One region of the Polaromonas sp. P4_F9 genome, then DNA from elsewhere that is predicted to be linked to it. Evidence: predicted binding sites of a transcription regulator. Region 1 holds the regulator's gene; the other holds the start of a gene.

Region 1 (6,538 bases):
CGAACACATGGGCACGGTGTTCTCTCAGCAGGAAATACGCGGCGATGGCACCCAGCACGAACAGGCCGAGGGCGTAGCGCGAACGCCAGAAGCCCCTGGGTTCAGCGTCATGCTGGTCGTGGCCCGGGTCGTGGCCAATTTCGTGGTTCATTTCGTGGTTCATTTGCTTCTCCGGAAATGCAAGGCGATCAACGCGTCAGGCGGTTGAGCACCCAGGCGAAGAATGCCCCGGCAAGCAGGGCCACGCGCTGAGCACGAAAAGCACCGCCAGGAACCCGGCCCAGGCGAAGGGCCGCTGTTGCACCAGCGGGCTGAAGTCCATGCCGTGGAACAGGTTGTTCATGAGCCCCAGGAACGGGCCGGGTGCCAGCGCCCAGACCAGTGCGCACAGGGCATAGAACACCCCGACGGTGATGGCCAGCGCAATGCCTGTGCGAAGGGGCGGCAGGGTTGTCGGGTTCATGATGAGGGCGCCTTCATTTGGTAGCCGGTGGGGGCAGTCGATCCATCATCATCTGCATCATGGACTGCATCATGTCCATGCGCTTTTCCATCATCTGCTGGCGCTCGTTCATGGTTCCCGCCATGGGTTTGCCGCCCTGCATGCCGCCCATGGGGCCCATGCCCGGGCCGCCCATCATGTTCATCGTCGCCATGCCCTCCTGCATGGTCTTCATGTGCTCGGCCATCAGCGCGTTGCGCTCTTCCGGCGTCTTGGCGTTGGCCATCTTTTCGCGCATCTCGCGCATGGCTTTCATCTGGCGGTCCATGGCGGCCATGCGATCGGCACTGGCCGGCCCGGGGGCAGGACCTGCCTGCCCGGCCGGAGGCTGGCCGGCCGCGGCAACGTTCGGGTGATGCTGCGCATGTTCTGCAGCGGTCTGCGCCCAAACGCCGACGCCTGCTGAAGCCAGGGTGATACCCAGTACGGTTTGATGAAGGTGTGACATGGTTAACTCCAATCGTGAAAGTCAAGGTGAACAGGCAACCGCCCCGGGGTAGCGACAGGCCGGCAAGCCAGCCCGGCGCCAATTTCATGTGTCTACGCCCTCGCCGGCGTACCGTTCGTGCCCGGGCAACTGGGCCTGCAGCGACCGCACCTGGCGCTCCAGTGCCTCGATGCGATTGAGGTAACCGAAGAGCAGCGCCACGGTGAACAGGTCCAGGTCGAAGTCCATACGCAGCCTGCCGACGCTACGCAGCGGCATGACGTATTCGGCGCTGAAGAGACGCTCCACCCGGTGCTGCTCCAGCGGCCGCAGTGCGCCGTACTCCACCAATTCGTCCAGTTCGGCCGCACTCAGACCGCAGGCCCGGGACAAGTCGGAGATCGTCACGGTTTCGCGGGCGTCCAGCCAGGTGTATTCAAGCGACTGTGTTTTCATGTTGCTTCTCCTTGTCCACGACGTCGTGGGTTGAAGTGCGAGCTACGGGCCAACTCCTGGAACAACTCACGCTCCCGCGCGGTCAGGGTGGCGGGTACGTCAACATGGATGACGGCATACAGGTGGCCGCGCCCGCTGCGGCCGTTGGCCAGGCCCCGCCCGCGCAGGCGCAGCTTGCGCCCCGAGCGCGTGCCCGGAGGCACCGTGAGCATCACCGGCTCGTCCAGCGTGGGCACTTCCACATCGGCGCCCAGCGCCGCCTCCCACGGCGCAAGCGCCAGGTCGAAGTACAAGTCGTGGTGGTCGGCGCGGAACACCGGATGCGGTGCCAGCGTGATGTGCAAATAGATATCGCCGTCGGCGCCACCATGGCTGCCCTTGCCACCCTTGCCGCGCAAGCGCAGCTTCTGGCCTTCACTCACGCCCGGCGGAATGGTGACCTCCAGGGTACGCGAGCCGCCCGCCTCGTGCGCCAGATCCAGGTTGAGCCGGGTGCCCCGGTGCGCCTCTTCCAGGCCAATGCGCACAACCGTCTCGTAGTCGCGCCCATGCAGGGGCACCGGCCCGCGCCGCGAGCCACGGTGCCCGCGGCCCAGCGCAGCCAGCAGGTCGGCCAGGTCGATGTCCTCGAACGACTGTCCGTCCGAGGCGTATTCATGGCTCCATTGCGGCGGCGGCGCGAACTCTTCACCGGCCGGGCGGCGACCGAGCTCGTCGTACGCAGCGCGCTTCTCGGGGTCCTTCAGCGTCGCGTACGCCTCTGCCACCTCCTTGAACCGGGCTTCGGTGCCGGGCGCCTTGGAGACATCCGGGTGGTGCTGGCGCGCCAATTTACGGTAGGCCTTCTTGATCTGTTCGGCATCGGCGTCCCGCGGCACATCCAACGCGGCGTAATAGTCCTTGTATTTCATACCGGTGCCGCCTTCAGTGCACGTGCATCTCGAAGACCCGCGTCAGGCCGACCAGGTTGACGATGCGGATGTGGCGCTTGTCGACTTCAAGCAAACCCTGCTGCTGGAAGGCCGAGAAAGTGCGGCTGACGGTTTCCAGCTTCATGCCCAGGTAGCTGCCGATTTCGGCGCGCGTCATCCGCAGGTGAAATTCGCTGGCCGAGTAGCCGCGGGCCTTCAGGCGCTGCGACAGGTTCAGCAGAAACGCCGCCAGCCGTTCCTCGGCGTTCATGCTGCCCAGCAGCAGCATCAGGCTGTGCTCCCGGATGATCTCGCGGCTCATCAGCCGGCTGACCATGTTCTGCATGCTGGCGTTACCGCTTGCCAGCCGGGTCAGTTGTGCATAGGGAATGACGCAGACCTCGGTATCCTCCAGGGCGACAGCGCTGCTGGCGTGCTTGCCGTAGGCCACGCCGTCCAGGCCAATCAGCTCTCCGGCCATGTGAAAGCCACTGATCTGCTCGCGGCCATCGGCCAGCATCAGGCTGGACTTGAAGGTGCCGCTGCGCACGGCATAAATGAACTGAAAGTGGTCGCCCTCGTCAAAGAGCGTCTGGCCAGCCTTGACCTTGCGACGCCCGAACGTCAGGCTGTCCAGGCACTCCACGCCGCCGTCTGTCATGCCGCAGGGCAGGCACAGATCGCACAGGTGGCAGCTGGAGCAGGGTATCCCCAAAGGCGCGACCTGCGCGTCCCCCATGGCCTGTCGAATCGGAATGACCCGCAGGTCGCTGGCGGGTGCTTCCTGCGTACGCTCCTGTGTGCGCTCCTGGGTGCGTGTGAGTGTGGCGGTTGACATGATTTTCCCCTTGGTGAGACGGTCGTCAATGCGCAGGGTGCTGCGATGCTCCCGCAACAGCCTGGGCAAGTTGATCGGATTCGGTGCTTTTGTCGAGGAAGCGGACAGCACCCTCGCGCAGGTAGCGCTTGCGGTAGGCAGGGCCCGCGTTGTTGCTGAAGACGACGAAAGCGATTTGGGGTGCGGCCTGACGCACGGCGCGCAATACCTGCAGGCCCGAACCACCGTCCAGCTGGGCGTCCAGCACCACCACATCGGGCGCCGTGGCCAGAATGCCGTCGATCGACGCCTGCGGCGTCTCGGCCTCACCAACAATGGTCATGTCGCTGACGCCGAGCATCGTAGCGACACGACCGCGGATCAGGGCCGAATCGTCGGCCAGGAAAACCTTGACGGAGGAGGGGACATCAGCCATTGAGTCAGTGTGCTCGTGCCTGGGCCGATGCACCATCGGTGGTGGCTGAATTCCCCCGTCGGAAAAATCCGGAACGGCGATGTCCACTGCACCGAGGCCGCCTAGGAATTGTCCGAGCGGCAAGCAGGCTTGCCCGGGTCTGGGGGCTGGCAGAGGGTCGGCCCCGGCGCCCTGTGACCCGACGGCGGACCGGGCCGGCGGTCAGTGCGCCATCAGCACCGGCAGGGTCATGGACTGCAAAACTGCCCGCGAGGTGCCTCCCACCAGCCACTCGCGCGCGCGGCTATGGCCGTAGCAGCCCATCACCAGCAGGTCGGCTGTGAGGTCGAAGGCGCATGACAGCAGCAGCTCGCCCAGCCCGTCGGGTTCGTCGCCCTGGCGATGCCAGGTCGCCTCAACGCCATGGCGCTTCAGATAGCCAGCCAGGTCCAGCGCAACGCCACCGACGACGGGCTCGTCAGCCGACCAGCTGACCACATGAACACGCTGCGCACTCTGCAGCAGGGGCATGGCCGCGGTGACAGCATGCGCCGCCTCCCGCGTCGGCTTCCAGGCGATCACCACCGCCTCGCCGACGGTCGGCGGCACCACGGCGTAGGGCAGGATCAGGGCCGGCCTGCCACTGATCGCCATCACGGTTTCCGCGAAATCGGATGGCACGTCCGAGGACTCGATATCCGAAGGGTCGTGCTGGCCCAGTACCAGCAGGTCGGCATAAAACGCCTGCTGCGCGAAGGCACCGGCCACGGGATAGTCGGTCAGCTCGCCCCAAGAGACCGGTACGCCGGTCGAGGCCAGCGCGCGATCGAAGGTGGTGCGCGCCCTGGCCAGCCGCTCGTCGTCAACCTCGCGCAAGCTGACGGCGGTACCGGGGCCGAGCGTGGGCGCAAACGGCGGCATCGCGAAACTCGGTGTGACCGCATAGAGCGCGGCCACCGCGGCACCGTGCCGCCGCGCGAGCTGGCGTGCGAACTCCAGGCGCGGCGCCGCGCGCCGCGAGGCGTCAAAGTGAACCAGCAATTGCATCAGGGAGGATTTCATGGAAGCACTCCATCGAGAAGTTGCGGTCCCCCCACGGTAACGCGCCCCGCACCGGCGCCTGTTAACAATCGTCAATCCCCTTCCCGAAAGTGGGGGCAGCACCCCACAAGGATGAGGGCGCAGCGCCGCAGACCGCCGCGCCCCGGCGTCACGGTATCAGCCCGGTTGCTCCGGGCCGGGCCTGCTTACCTCCCTGCCTGCCGACCTGTAACCAGGCTCACGCCGGCAAAATCCGCTTCACTTTTCATGGCAGCTTCGGCAGGCAGAAAGCGCGCTGGAGAGCATATTTTTCAACAGAGGCTGGATGCGGGAAGCCAGCGCCTCGTCGTAGGCGAAGGGCGGCACTTCTTGCATGTACAGGCTCTGGCACATCTCCAGCTGCACAGCGTGCACATTGCTGGACGGCTGGCCATAGTGGCGCGTGATGTAGCCGCCCTTGAAGCGGCCGTTGACGGCTGTCGTGATGCCGGAAAGCGCAGCGCAGGCCTGCGCGACCGATGCGGTGATGGCTTCATGGGCGCTGGCGCCGTCGGCCGTCCCGATGTTGAGGTCGGGCAACGTGCCATCAAACAGCCAGGGAATCTGCGAACGGATGCTGTGGGCATCCCACAGCAAGGCATAGCCGTGCAGGGCCTTGAGACGCGCCAACTCGGCGGCCAGGGCCGCATGGTAGGGCTGCCAGTAGGCCTCGCGCCGCCTTGCGCGCTCATCGGGAGTGGGCTCGCGACCGGGCTGGTAGAGCGGCGCACCCGAGAAAAACCGGGTGGGGCAGAGTTCGGTATTGGACGCACCGGGGTACATCGGGGCGTCATCCGGTGGGCGGTTGAGGTCAATCACATAGCGTGAATAGTGCGGCGTCAACACACTGGCGCCGATTTCCGGCAGGAAGCTGTAAAGCGTCTGCAGGTGCCAGTCGGTGTCTTCCACTTTCAGCGCCTCGGGCATGTAGGCCGCCTGCAGCTCCGGTGGAATGGCCGTGCCGATATGCGGCATGCTCACCAGCAGGGGAACCGTGCCGTGCCGCAAGGTACAGGCCGGGTTCTGATCCCCCTGCCCCACCTGATTCGCCTCGCTTGCCCCGCTGACTTCATTCATCTGATTCACTCCATTCATCTCACTGACTCCATTGATCATTGATATTGACAAGGTCACTTCCCCGCTCATTTCCCGCTCATTTCACTGCTTCCTCATGCCTGGAACTTTCCGGCAAAGCTGTAGCGCGAACCGGGGTACACCAGCCGTGCCACGCTGGCAATGTGGGCGCCGCTCACGGTGCGGCGCATCATCGCCAGGCAGGCTTCGCCTGGCTTGATGTCGAGGTGCCTGGCCTCCAGTGCTGTCGGCAGGCAGGCTTCAATTGAATAGCTGGCTTCGGTGAGCGGCGCTTCTTCCAGCAGGTGGTAGGTGGGCGTCGTCTGCGTGAAGTCGGTCTTCAGGTAGTTGGGTGCCGCCGCCGGGTTGACATAGCGGTCTTCGTACTGGATGGGCACGCCGTTTTCCAGATGAATCAATATGGTGTGAAACACACGCCCGCCCGTGCGCAGGCCCAGGGTGCGCGCCACGTCGGCGCTGGCTTTTTCGGACTCCGCCCGCAACACCCGCGAGCTATGGGTGTGGCCCCGCTCAATGACTTCCTCATGAATATCACGAATGGTCAGCGTTGAAGAAATGCGGTGCAGCTCGGCCACGAAGGTTCCCGAGCCCTGGATGCGCGTGACCAGGCCCTCGCCCATGAGCTCGCGCAGCGCACGGTTGACCGTCATGCGGCTGACGCCAAATTGCGCCATCAGCACGGCCTCGCTGGGCACCGGATCACCGGGCCTCCAGGTACCGGCACTGATGCGCGTTTTGATGAATGCCTTGACCTGCCCATAAGCGGGCAATGGAGTGGTTGCCATTTTTAGCCGGAGTAAGAAAAAACAATTGGCGCCCTCTAAAAGAGGCTGCC
Region 2 (6,538 bases), on a different contig from region 1:
AAGGCTCGCACTGGGGCCTGGACGAATACCTGCACACCAAGTACCTGTGCCAAGGGAATTTGGCATGAAGGTGCTGGTTCTGGGTGCCGGCGTTATCGGCACCACGACGGCCTACTATCTGGCCCGGGCGGGCCACGAGGTGACGGTGGTCGACCGCCAGCCCGGCCCCGCGCGGGAGACGAGTTTCGCCAATGCCGGCCAGGTGTCGCCGGGCTACGCGGCGCCGTGGGCCGCGCCCGGCGTGCCGCTGAAGGCGTTGCGCTGGATGTTCCAGAAGCATGCGCCGCTGGCCATCGGCCTGGATGGCAGCATGGACCAGCTGCGCTGGATGTGGCAGATGCTGCGCAACTGCAGCCCGCGGCGTTATGCGGTGAACAAGGAGCGCATGCTGCGGCTGGCCGAATACAGCCGCGACTGCCTGGCGCAGCTACGCGAAGACACCGGCTTGCGCTACGAAGGCCGTGAGGGCGGCACGCTGCAGGTGTTCCGCACCTCGGCGCAGCTCGACGCCGTCGGCAAAGACGTGGCCGTGTTGCGCGCCGCGGGCGTGCCCTACGAACTGCTGGGGCCTGAGGAGCTGGTTCGCGCGGAACCGGCCATCGCCACAGGGCCGCTGGTCGGCGGCCTGCGCCTGCCCGGCGACGAGACGGGTGACTGCCACCTGTTTACCACCGGTATCGGCCATCTGGCCCAGTCCATGGGCGTGCGCTTTTCCTTCGGCGAGGCCATCGACAGCGTGGAGGTCTGTGCCGGCCGTGTGGCCGGCGTGCTGCAGGGCCGCCGCCTGCTCAAGGCCGACGCTTACGTGATGGCGCTGGGTGCGTACTCGACTTCCGCGCTGTCGGGTTTGCTGGAAATACCTGTATATCCCGTCAAAGGCTATTCCATCACCGTGCCCGTCGCCGACGCGGGCCGCGCGCCGGTTTCGACCGTGCTGGACGAGAGCTACAAGACCGCCATCACGCGCTTTGACCGCCGCATCCGCGTGGGCGGCATGGCGGAGCTGCGCGGCTTTGACCTGCGCCTGAACCCGCGCCGCCGCGAAACGCTGGAACTGTGCCTGAATGATCTGTTCCCCGGCGCCGGCTACGCCGGGACCGGCAGCTTCTGGACCGGCCTGCGGCCCATGACCCCGGACGGCACGCCGCTGGTGGGCCGCACGCCGCTGCCCAATCTGTACCTGAACACCGGCCACGGCACGCTGGGCTGGACCATGGCCTGCGGCTCCGCGCGCGTGCTGGCCGACGTCATGAGCGGCCGCGCGCCCGAGATTCGTGCCGACGACCTTTCCGTGCAGCGCTATGCGCAGCCGAAATCACGGCAATGGACCGGCCCTTGGACCGAACCTGGACTGAGTACCTGAAGCATCGTGCGCGTCTGGCGCATGGCCGATGCGCTGGAGAGCGGCATCGTTGGTATCAACGAAGGCGCACTGGCCGCCGAAGTTGCACCCTTCGGCGGTGTCAAGGAGTCCGGTTATGGCCGTGAAGGTTCACGTTACGGACTCGAAGACTATATGCACACCAAATACCTGTACCAGGGCCTTGTTTAAGTAAAAAGCCCTGAAACCCTTGCCAGTCATGCATGACTGGCATGCGGTCTGGTTTTATAGCGTTGGGTAGTCCGTATAACCCTTGGCGCCGCCGCCATAAAAGGTGGCCTGGTCGGGCAGGTTGAGCGGCGCATTGCGGCGCAGGCGCTCCACCAGGTCGGGGTTGGCGATGTAGGGCTTGCCAAAGGCGACCAGGTCGGCGCCGTTTGCCACGGCCTGCCTGGCCAGTGCCTGGTCGTAGCCGTTGTTGACCATCCAGGCGCCCTGGCCGCCGGCTTCGCGGTAGGCGGTCTTGAGCGCGGCGTAGTCGAATGGCCGGTCGGCGATTTCGCGCGGCCCGCCGGTGGCGCCTTCAATGATGTGGATATAGGCCAGGTTCATCGTGGCGAGCTGGCGCACCACGTAGTCGAACAGCGGCTGCGGATCGGCGTCGTGCACATCGTTGGCCGGCGTCACGGGCGACAGGCGAATGCCGGTGCGTCCGCCACCGATGGCGCCGGTGACGGCGCGCGAGACCTCGAGCAGCAGGCGCGCACGGTTTTCGATGCTGCCGCCGTAGTCGTCGGTGCGCTGGTTGGAGCCGCTTTTGAGGAATTGGTCGAGCAGGTAGCCGTTGGCGCCATGGACTTCCACGCCGTCAAAGCCCGCGGTTTCGACCGCGTTGCGCGCCGCGAGCTGATAGGTCTGCACGATGCCGGGCAGCTCTTCAGCCTTGAGCGCGCGCGGCTCGGAGGTGGCGACAAAGGTGGGCGCGCCGTCCTTGAGCAGCACCGTCTTGGTCTTGGCGGTGATGGCAGAGGGGGCGACCGGCTGGCCGCCGTCCGGCTGCAATTCGGTGTGCGAGACGCGGCCCACATGCCAGAGCTGCACCACGATCTTGCCGCCGGCCTCGTGCACGGCGCGGGTCACCTGCTTCCAGCCGTCGAGCTGCTCGCTGCCGTAGAGGCCGGGTACATCCGCATAGCCCTGGCCCTGGTGGCTGATGGCGGTGGCCTCGGTGACGAGCAGGCCGCCGCTGGCGCGCTGGGCGTAGTACTCGGCCATCAGCGCCGTGGGAATGGCGTCGGGGGCGCGGTTGCGGGTGAGGGGGGCGAGCACGATGCGGTTGGCCAGTTCAAGGTCGCCGGCCTGGGTGGGATCGAATAAAGAGGGCATGAGAGAAGAGGGCATGAAGGTGTCCAAAGGTGTCCGAAAGTGTCCAGGTGGAAATGAAAAAAACAGGCTTCAGTGTGTGCCGATCTGAATTTGCCTGTGCAACACGGGCTGCTGGATTCGTGCTAGATCGTTCCGGCATGCGTGCGTCCAACGGCCGTTTCCGGGTCTGGCCGGGCGGCCAACCCAACAAAATCGGGCCGACAGTGTTCGCAGGGGCTGCAATTGGTGATGGGTTGGTTTAAATCAACCCGATACGTGATTGACAGGTCCATATTGCGGAGACCGGCCAACTGGACGGCAATGTCGACAAACTCCAACCAGGAGGTCTTTATGTTGAAGAAACTGGCGATGATCCTGATCTTTATTTTGGGCACTGGTGCTGTCGCGGCACAGGAAGTCACCTACCGCACACACATCGCCCCACTCTGGAAATCCAAATGTGTTGCCTGCCACGGAGCGCAATCGCCTGAGCGGGCTGATTTTCTGCTGGACGAGAAGGGGTACGCGGAGAAGTCACAAGGGCCGCGCATGGATTCATACGAGCGTTTGATTGCGTTTATCGCCTGGCCCGACACGGGGGCATTCATGCGCCGGCTGGACGATGGAAGCAGCCAGTATGCCGGAGGCAAACCCGGCAACATGTATCTGTATCTCGGATCGACGGATGAAGAGCGGGCCGCGAATCTCAAACTGCTCAAGACGTGGGTTGGCGACGGCGCATGGAATCTCAATCGCTGGAACAAGCGGGGAGATGTGCCTATGGTCAGCAAAGAGCAACTTGACAAGATCCAGTTGAAGTATTGAGCCAACCCCGTCGTGGCCAGGCCGCCATGCGCTGGCGAAAAGCGGCGAGATTGACCAGGCGCGCAATGTCAACGCCGACACGCGGAGCCCAGTTGATGACGGTAGACAGGTAAGGGGCGGTCACGCTAAAAGTTTCACCCATCAGGTACTGCTTGCTGGTCAGCCGCTCGTCCACCCGCTTCAGACGCGATAGCAGCTTGTCGGTGGCGATGGTTTTGTACTCTGCGCCACGACTGCAATTGGGCGCGCACGACGGTGCCGTTGGCCGGGCTTTCAGGCAGGCGCATGCAGCGCGATATGCGGCGACAGGAGGCAGGCGCCGGGGCGCAGTAATGTTTCCGGGTGTTCTTGTTGATCCTGGAAGGGTGGTTGGAAATGGCTCCCCGATGTCAGGGCCTGTTCACCCTAAAACGCATCTCCCGTTTTAGGGTGAGCAGGCTCTAATCGGGACGCGTGTTTTCTGCGGCGTGCGGCCTGAAACCGCCACAATAGCAGGATGGCAAAAGTTTTTAAATGGGCGGTGTATCTGGCGCTGGGGCTGGTGGCCTTGCTGGCGGCGGTGGCCTTCACGCTGCACCGCTGGGTGAGCACGGACGATTTCCGGTTGCGCGTCGAGCGTGAAGCCTCGGCGGCGCTGGGGGTGCCGGTGACGCTGGGCCGGGTGGCGGTGGATGTGTGGCCCTTGCCCGCTGTGGCGCTGAGCGGCATCGCGGTGCAGAGCAAACCGCCCCTCACGCTGGAGCGCGTGGAAGTGCGGCCCCAGTGGCAACCGCTGCTGCAGGGGCGGCTGGCGGTTTCCACGCTGCTGGTGCGGCGGGCTGTCTTGCCGCAGCAGGGTATAGACGCGGTGCTGCTGGCGCTGCAGAAAAAAAAGCAGCCGGAGCCCGTCAAGCAGGGGCCCGGGCCGAAAACGCCGGAACACGACGCCCTGGAGGGTTTGCCGCGCCGCACGGTGCTGGATGAGGTGACCTGGGTCAGCGCCGCGGGCGCGCGCACCACGGTGGCGGCCGAGGCGGCGCTGGCCGATGACGGCCTGCCCGACAGCGTGTCGTTCAAACTGCTCAAGGGCAACCTGCAGGGGCTGCAGTCCACGCTGCAGCGCGAAGAGCCCAAACCCGCTGACAAGGCGGACAAGGGCGGCGCTACCGTTGCCGGCGAGGATCACTGGGCCTTGCGTGTCGAGGTGGGCGGCGGCAGGATAGAGGGCCGGCTCGGCCTGCGTCGCTCGCCTGCGGGCTCCTCGGCGCGGCCCGGTGAAGCGCTGGCGCTCCAGGGCCAGCTGCAAACCCGCGGGGTCGAGGTCTCTGCGCTGACCGCTCCGGCCGGCGCGCTGTCGGGTCAGCTGGAGGCGACGACCAGCCTCAATGCCCGTGCGGCCACCACCAGCGGACTGGTGGATGCGCTGCAAAGCCACACCACGTTTACCGTGCGCAACGCGGTGATCAATGGTCTGGACCTGGCCAAGGCCGTGCAAACCGTGGGCTTGAGCCGCGGCGGGCAGACGCGTCTGGACACGCTGGCCGGGCAGGTCAACACGCAGGGGCGAGCGGCGCAGCTGACCAACCTGATCGCGAGCTCGGGCGTGCTGAGCGCCACCGGCAATGTGGCGATATCGCCGGCCAAGGCGCTGAGCGGGCGGGTCATCGTGAATGTGGCGGGCGACAGCAAGCTGGGTCAGGCCATCGGCGGCGCCGTGGGCGTTCCCCTGACGGTGGGGGGCACGCTGGACAAGCCCGAGGTGACGCTGTCGCGCTCGGCCCTGCTGGGCGCGGCCATTGGCACGGCGCTGCTGCCGGGTGTGGGTACCGGCGCCGGCGCCAATCTGGGCGATCGCGTGGGTGAGGGCTTGCGCGGCCTGTTCGGCAAATAAGAGCCTGACGGCTCCTCGAGGGCCGCTGTTGGCAAGCCCGCAACGCTAGAAAAATCATAGCAACCTCCGGATGCACTGAGGCCTTGTCCTACAGTGCCACGCGGGCGTTGCTGATGCGCCACCGCCGCTTGCTTTTCTACCATGTAAGTATTGCTTCCGGGTAAGCCTCGCGCGTGTTCGCCTCCTGCTTTTTGATGGCTTTTGATTTTTGATATTGGTGCTGATGTTTGTTGAGGCCTTATCCGCTCGCGGCTTGCGGGGATGAGGCATGACAAAGGAGAACCGATGCTCAAGTACGCGATTATTTTTGCGGTCATTTCACTGATAGCCGGCGCCCTGGGTTTTGGCGGGGTGGCGGCAGGCGCCGCCGGCATTGCCAAAATCTTGTTTGGCCTGTTCCTGATTCTGGCGGTCATTTTTGTGGTGCTCGCCGCGCTGGGCGTGGGTGCGGTCAAGAAGGGCATGAAGTAAATGGCGTCACTCCCTCCCATCACACCTTCGACTTCTTCGTCTTCATCGACTTCGTTGTCTTCGTCGACAGCTGCGCCCTCTGCGCCCGCAAGTACGTTGATGTCCAGGGTCCGGCAGCGGCTGTTTCCGCCGCGCTCGGTGGACAGCAGCGCGGCGCCGCGTCTGGACATCGCGCACCGGGCTGCCACTCCGCCCGCGCCGGTGTCGCTGCGGGCCGGTTTTCAGGCGGGCATTGCCGAGTTCCTGCTGGTCAGCCGTTTGCGTGCGCGGCGCCGCGCCGCGCCCTCTGCCGATGTGCTGGAGCGCGCTGCGCGCATTGTGTTCGTGACGTGCAAAAACTGGTTTGCCACCGCGGACAGTGGTCATGATCATGGCCACGGCGCTGGTCATCACCGCACGCGGATCTGACCCAGCCCTTCCCGTGCCAACCGGGCTGCAATATCCCAATGTCCTTCCGACGGTTTTTTTTTATTCTCAACCGGCGCCCATTCCATGCACACCACCCTGATCGATTTATTGCTCGAGTACGAAGTCGGCAGTCCTACCCATTTTGTTTTCAACATCGAGGCCGCGTTTCACGAGGGCCACCAGGTGATGGAGGAGCGGCTGACGATCACGCCGAGCATGAAGGTCCACAATTACTGCGACGAGCGCAGCGGCAACCGTTTTATACGCCTGGACGCGCC

Evidence for each region. The regulator FNR, encoded in region 1, switches genes on or off when oxygen is low (the NO sensors DNR and NnrR bind a similar motif). The targets are predictions, from matches to a motif close to TTGATNNNNATCAA.
Region 2: AC1DUB_RS14520 (cytochrome C) is a predicted target of FNR. The motif match lies at 2,941-2,954, and genes of this name have one in related genera.

Annotation. Positions count from the first base shown of each region.
Region 1 covers NZ_JBFUJT010000002.1:288,515-295,052, forward strand. Annotated here, with positions in the region: gene AC1DUB_RS03445 (DUF2933 domain-containing protein) at 1-151, opposite strand, end outside; gene AC1DUB_RS03450 (DUF5676 family membrane protein) at 197-463, opposite strand; gene AC1DUB_RS03455 (hypothetical protein) at 477-950, opposite strand; gene AC1DUB_RS03460 (chaperone modulator CbpM) at 1,035-1,385, opposite strand; gene AC1DUB_RS03465 (DnaJ C-terminal domain-containing protein) at 1,382-2,296, opposite strand; gene fnr (fumarate/nitrate reduction transcriptional regulator Fnr) at 2,310-3,134, opposite strand; gene AC1DUB_RS03475 (response regulator) at 3,160-3,549, opposite strand; gene AC1DUB_RS03480 (universal stress protein) at 3,751-4,590, opposite strand; gene hutG (N-formylglutamate deformylase) at 4,828-5,685, opposite strand; gene hutC (histidine utilization repressor) at 5,778-6,488, opposite strand.
Region 2 covers NZ_JBFUJT010000015.1:29,386-35,923, forward strand. Annotated here, with positions in the region: gene AC1DUB_RS14500 (NAD-dependent succinate-semialdehyde dehydrogenase) at 1-68, shown strand, start outside; gene AC1DUB_RS14505 (D-amino acid dehydrogenase) at 65-1,363, shown strand; partial or broken gene AC1DUB_RS14510 (aldehyde dehydrogenase family protein) at 1,373-1,552, shown strand; gene AC1DUB_RS14515 (alkene reductase) at 1,607-2,707, opposite strand; gene AC1DUB_RS14520 (cytochrome C) at 3,038-3,511, shown strand; gene AC1DUB_RS14525 (glutathione binding-like protein) at 3,471-3,899, opposite strand; gene AC1DUB_RS14530 (AsmA family protein) at 4,008-5,381, shown strand; gene AC1DUB_RS14535 (DUF1328 family protein) at 5,667-5,852, shown strand; gene AC1DUB_RS14540 (hypothetical protein) at 5,952-6,260, shown strand; gene AC1DUB_RS14545 (transglutaminase-like domain-containing protein) at 6,345-6,538, shown strand, end outside.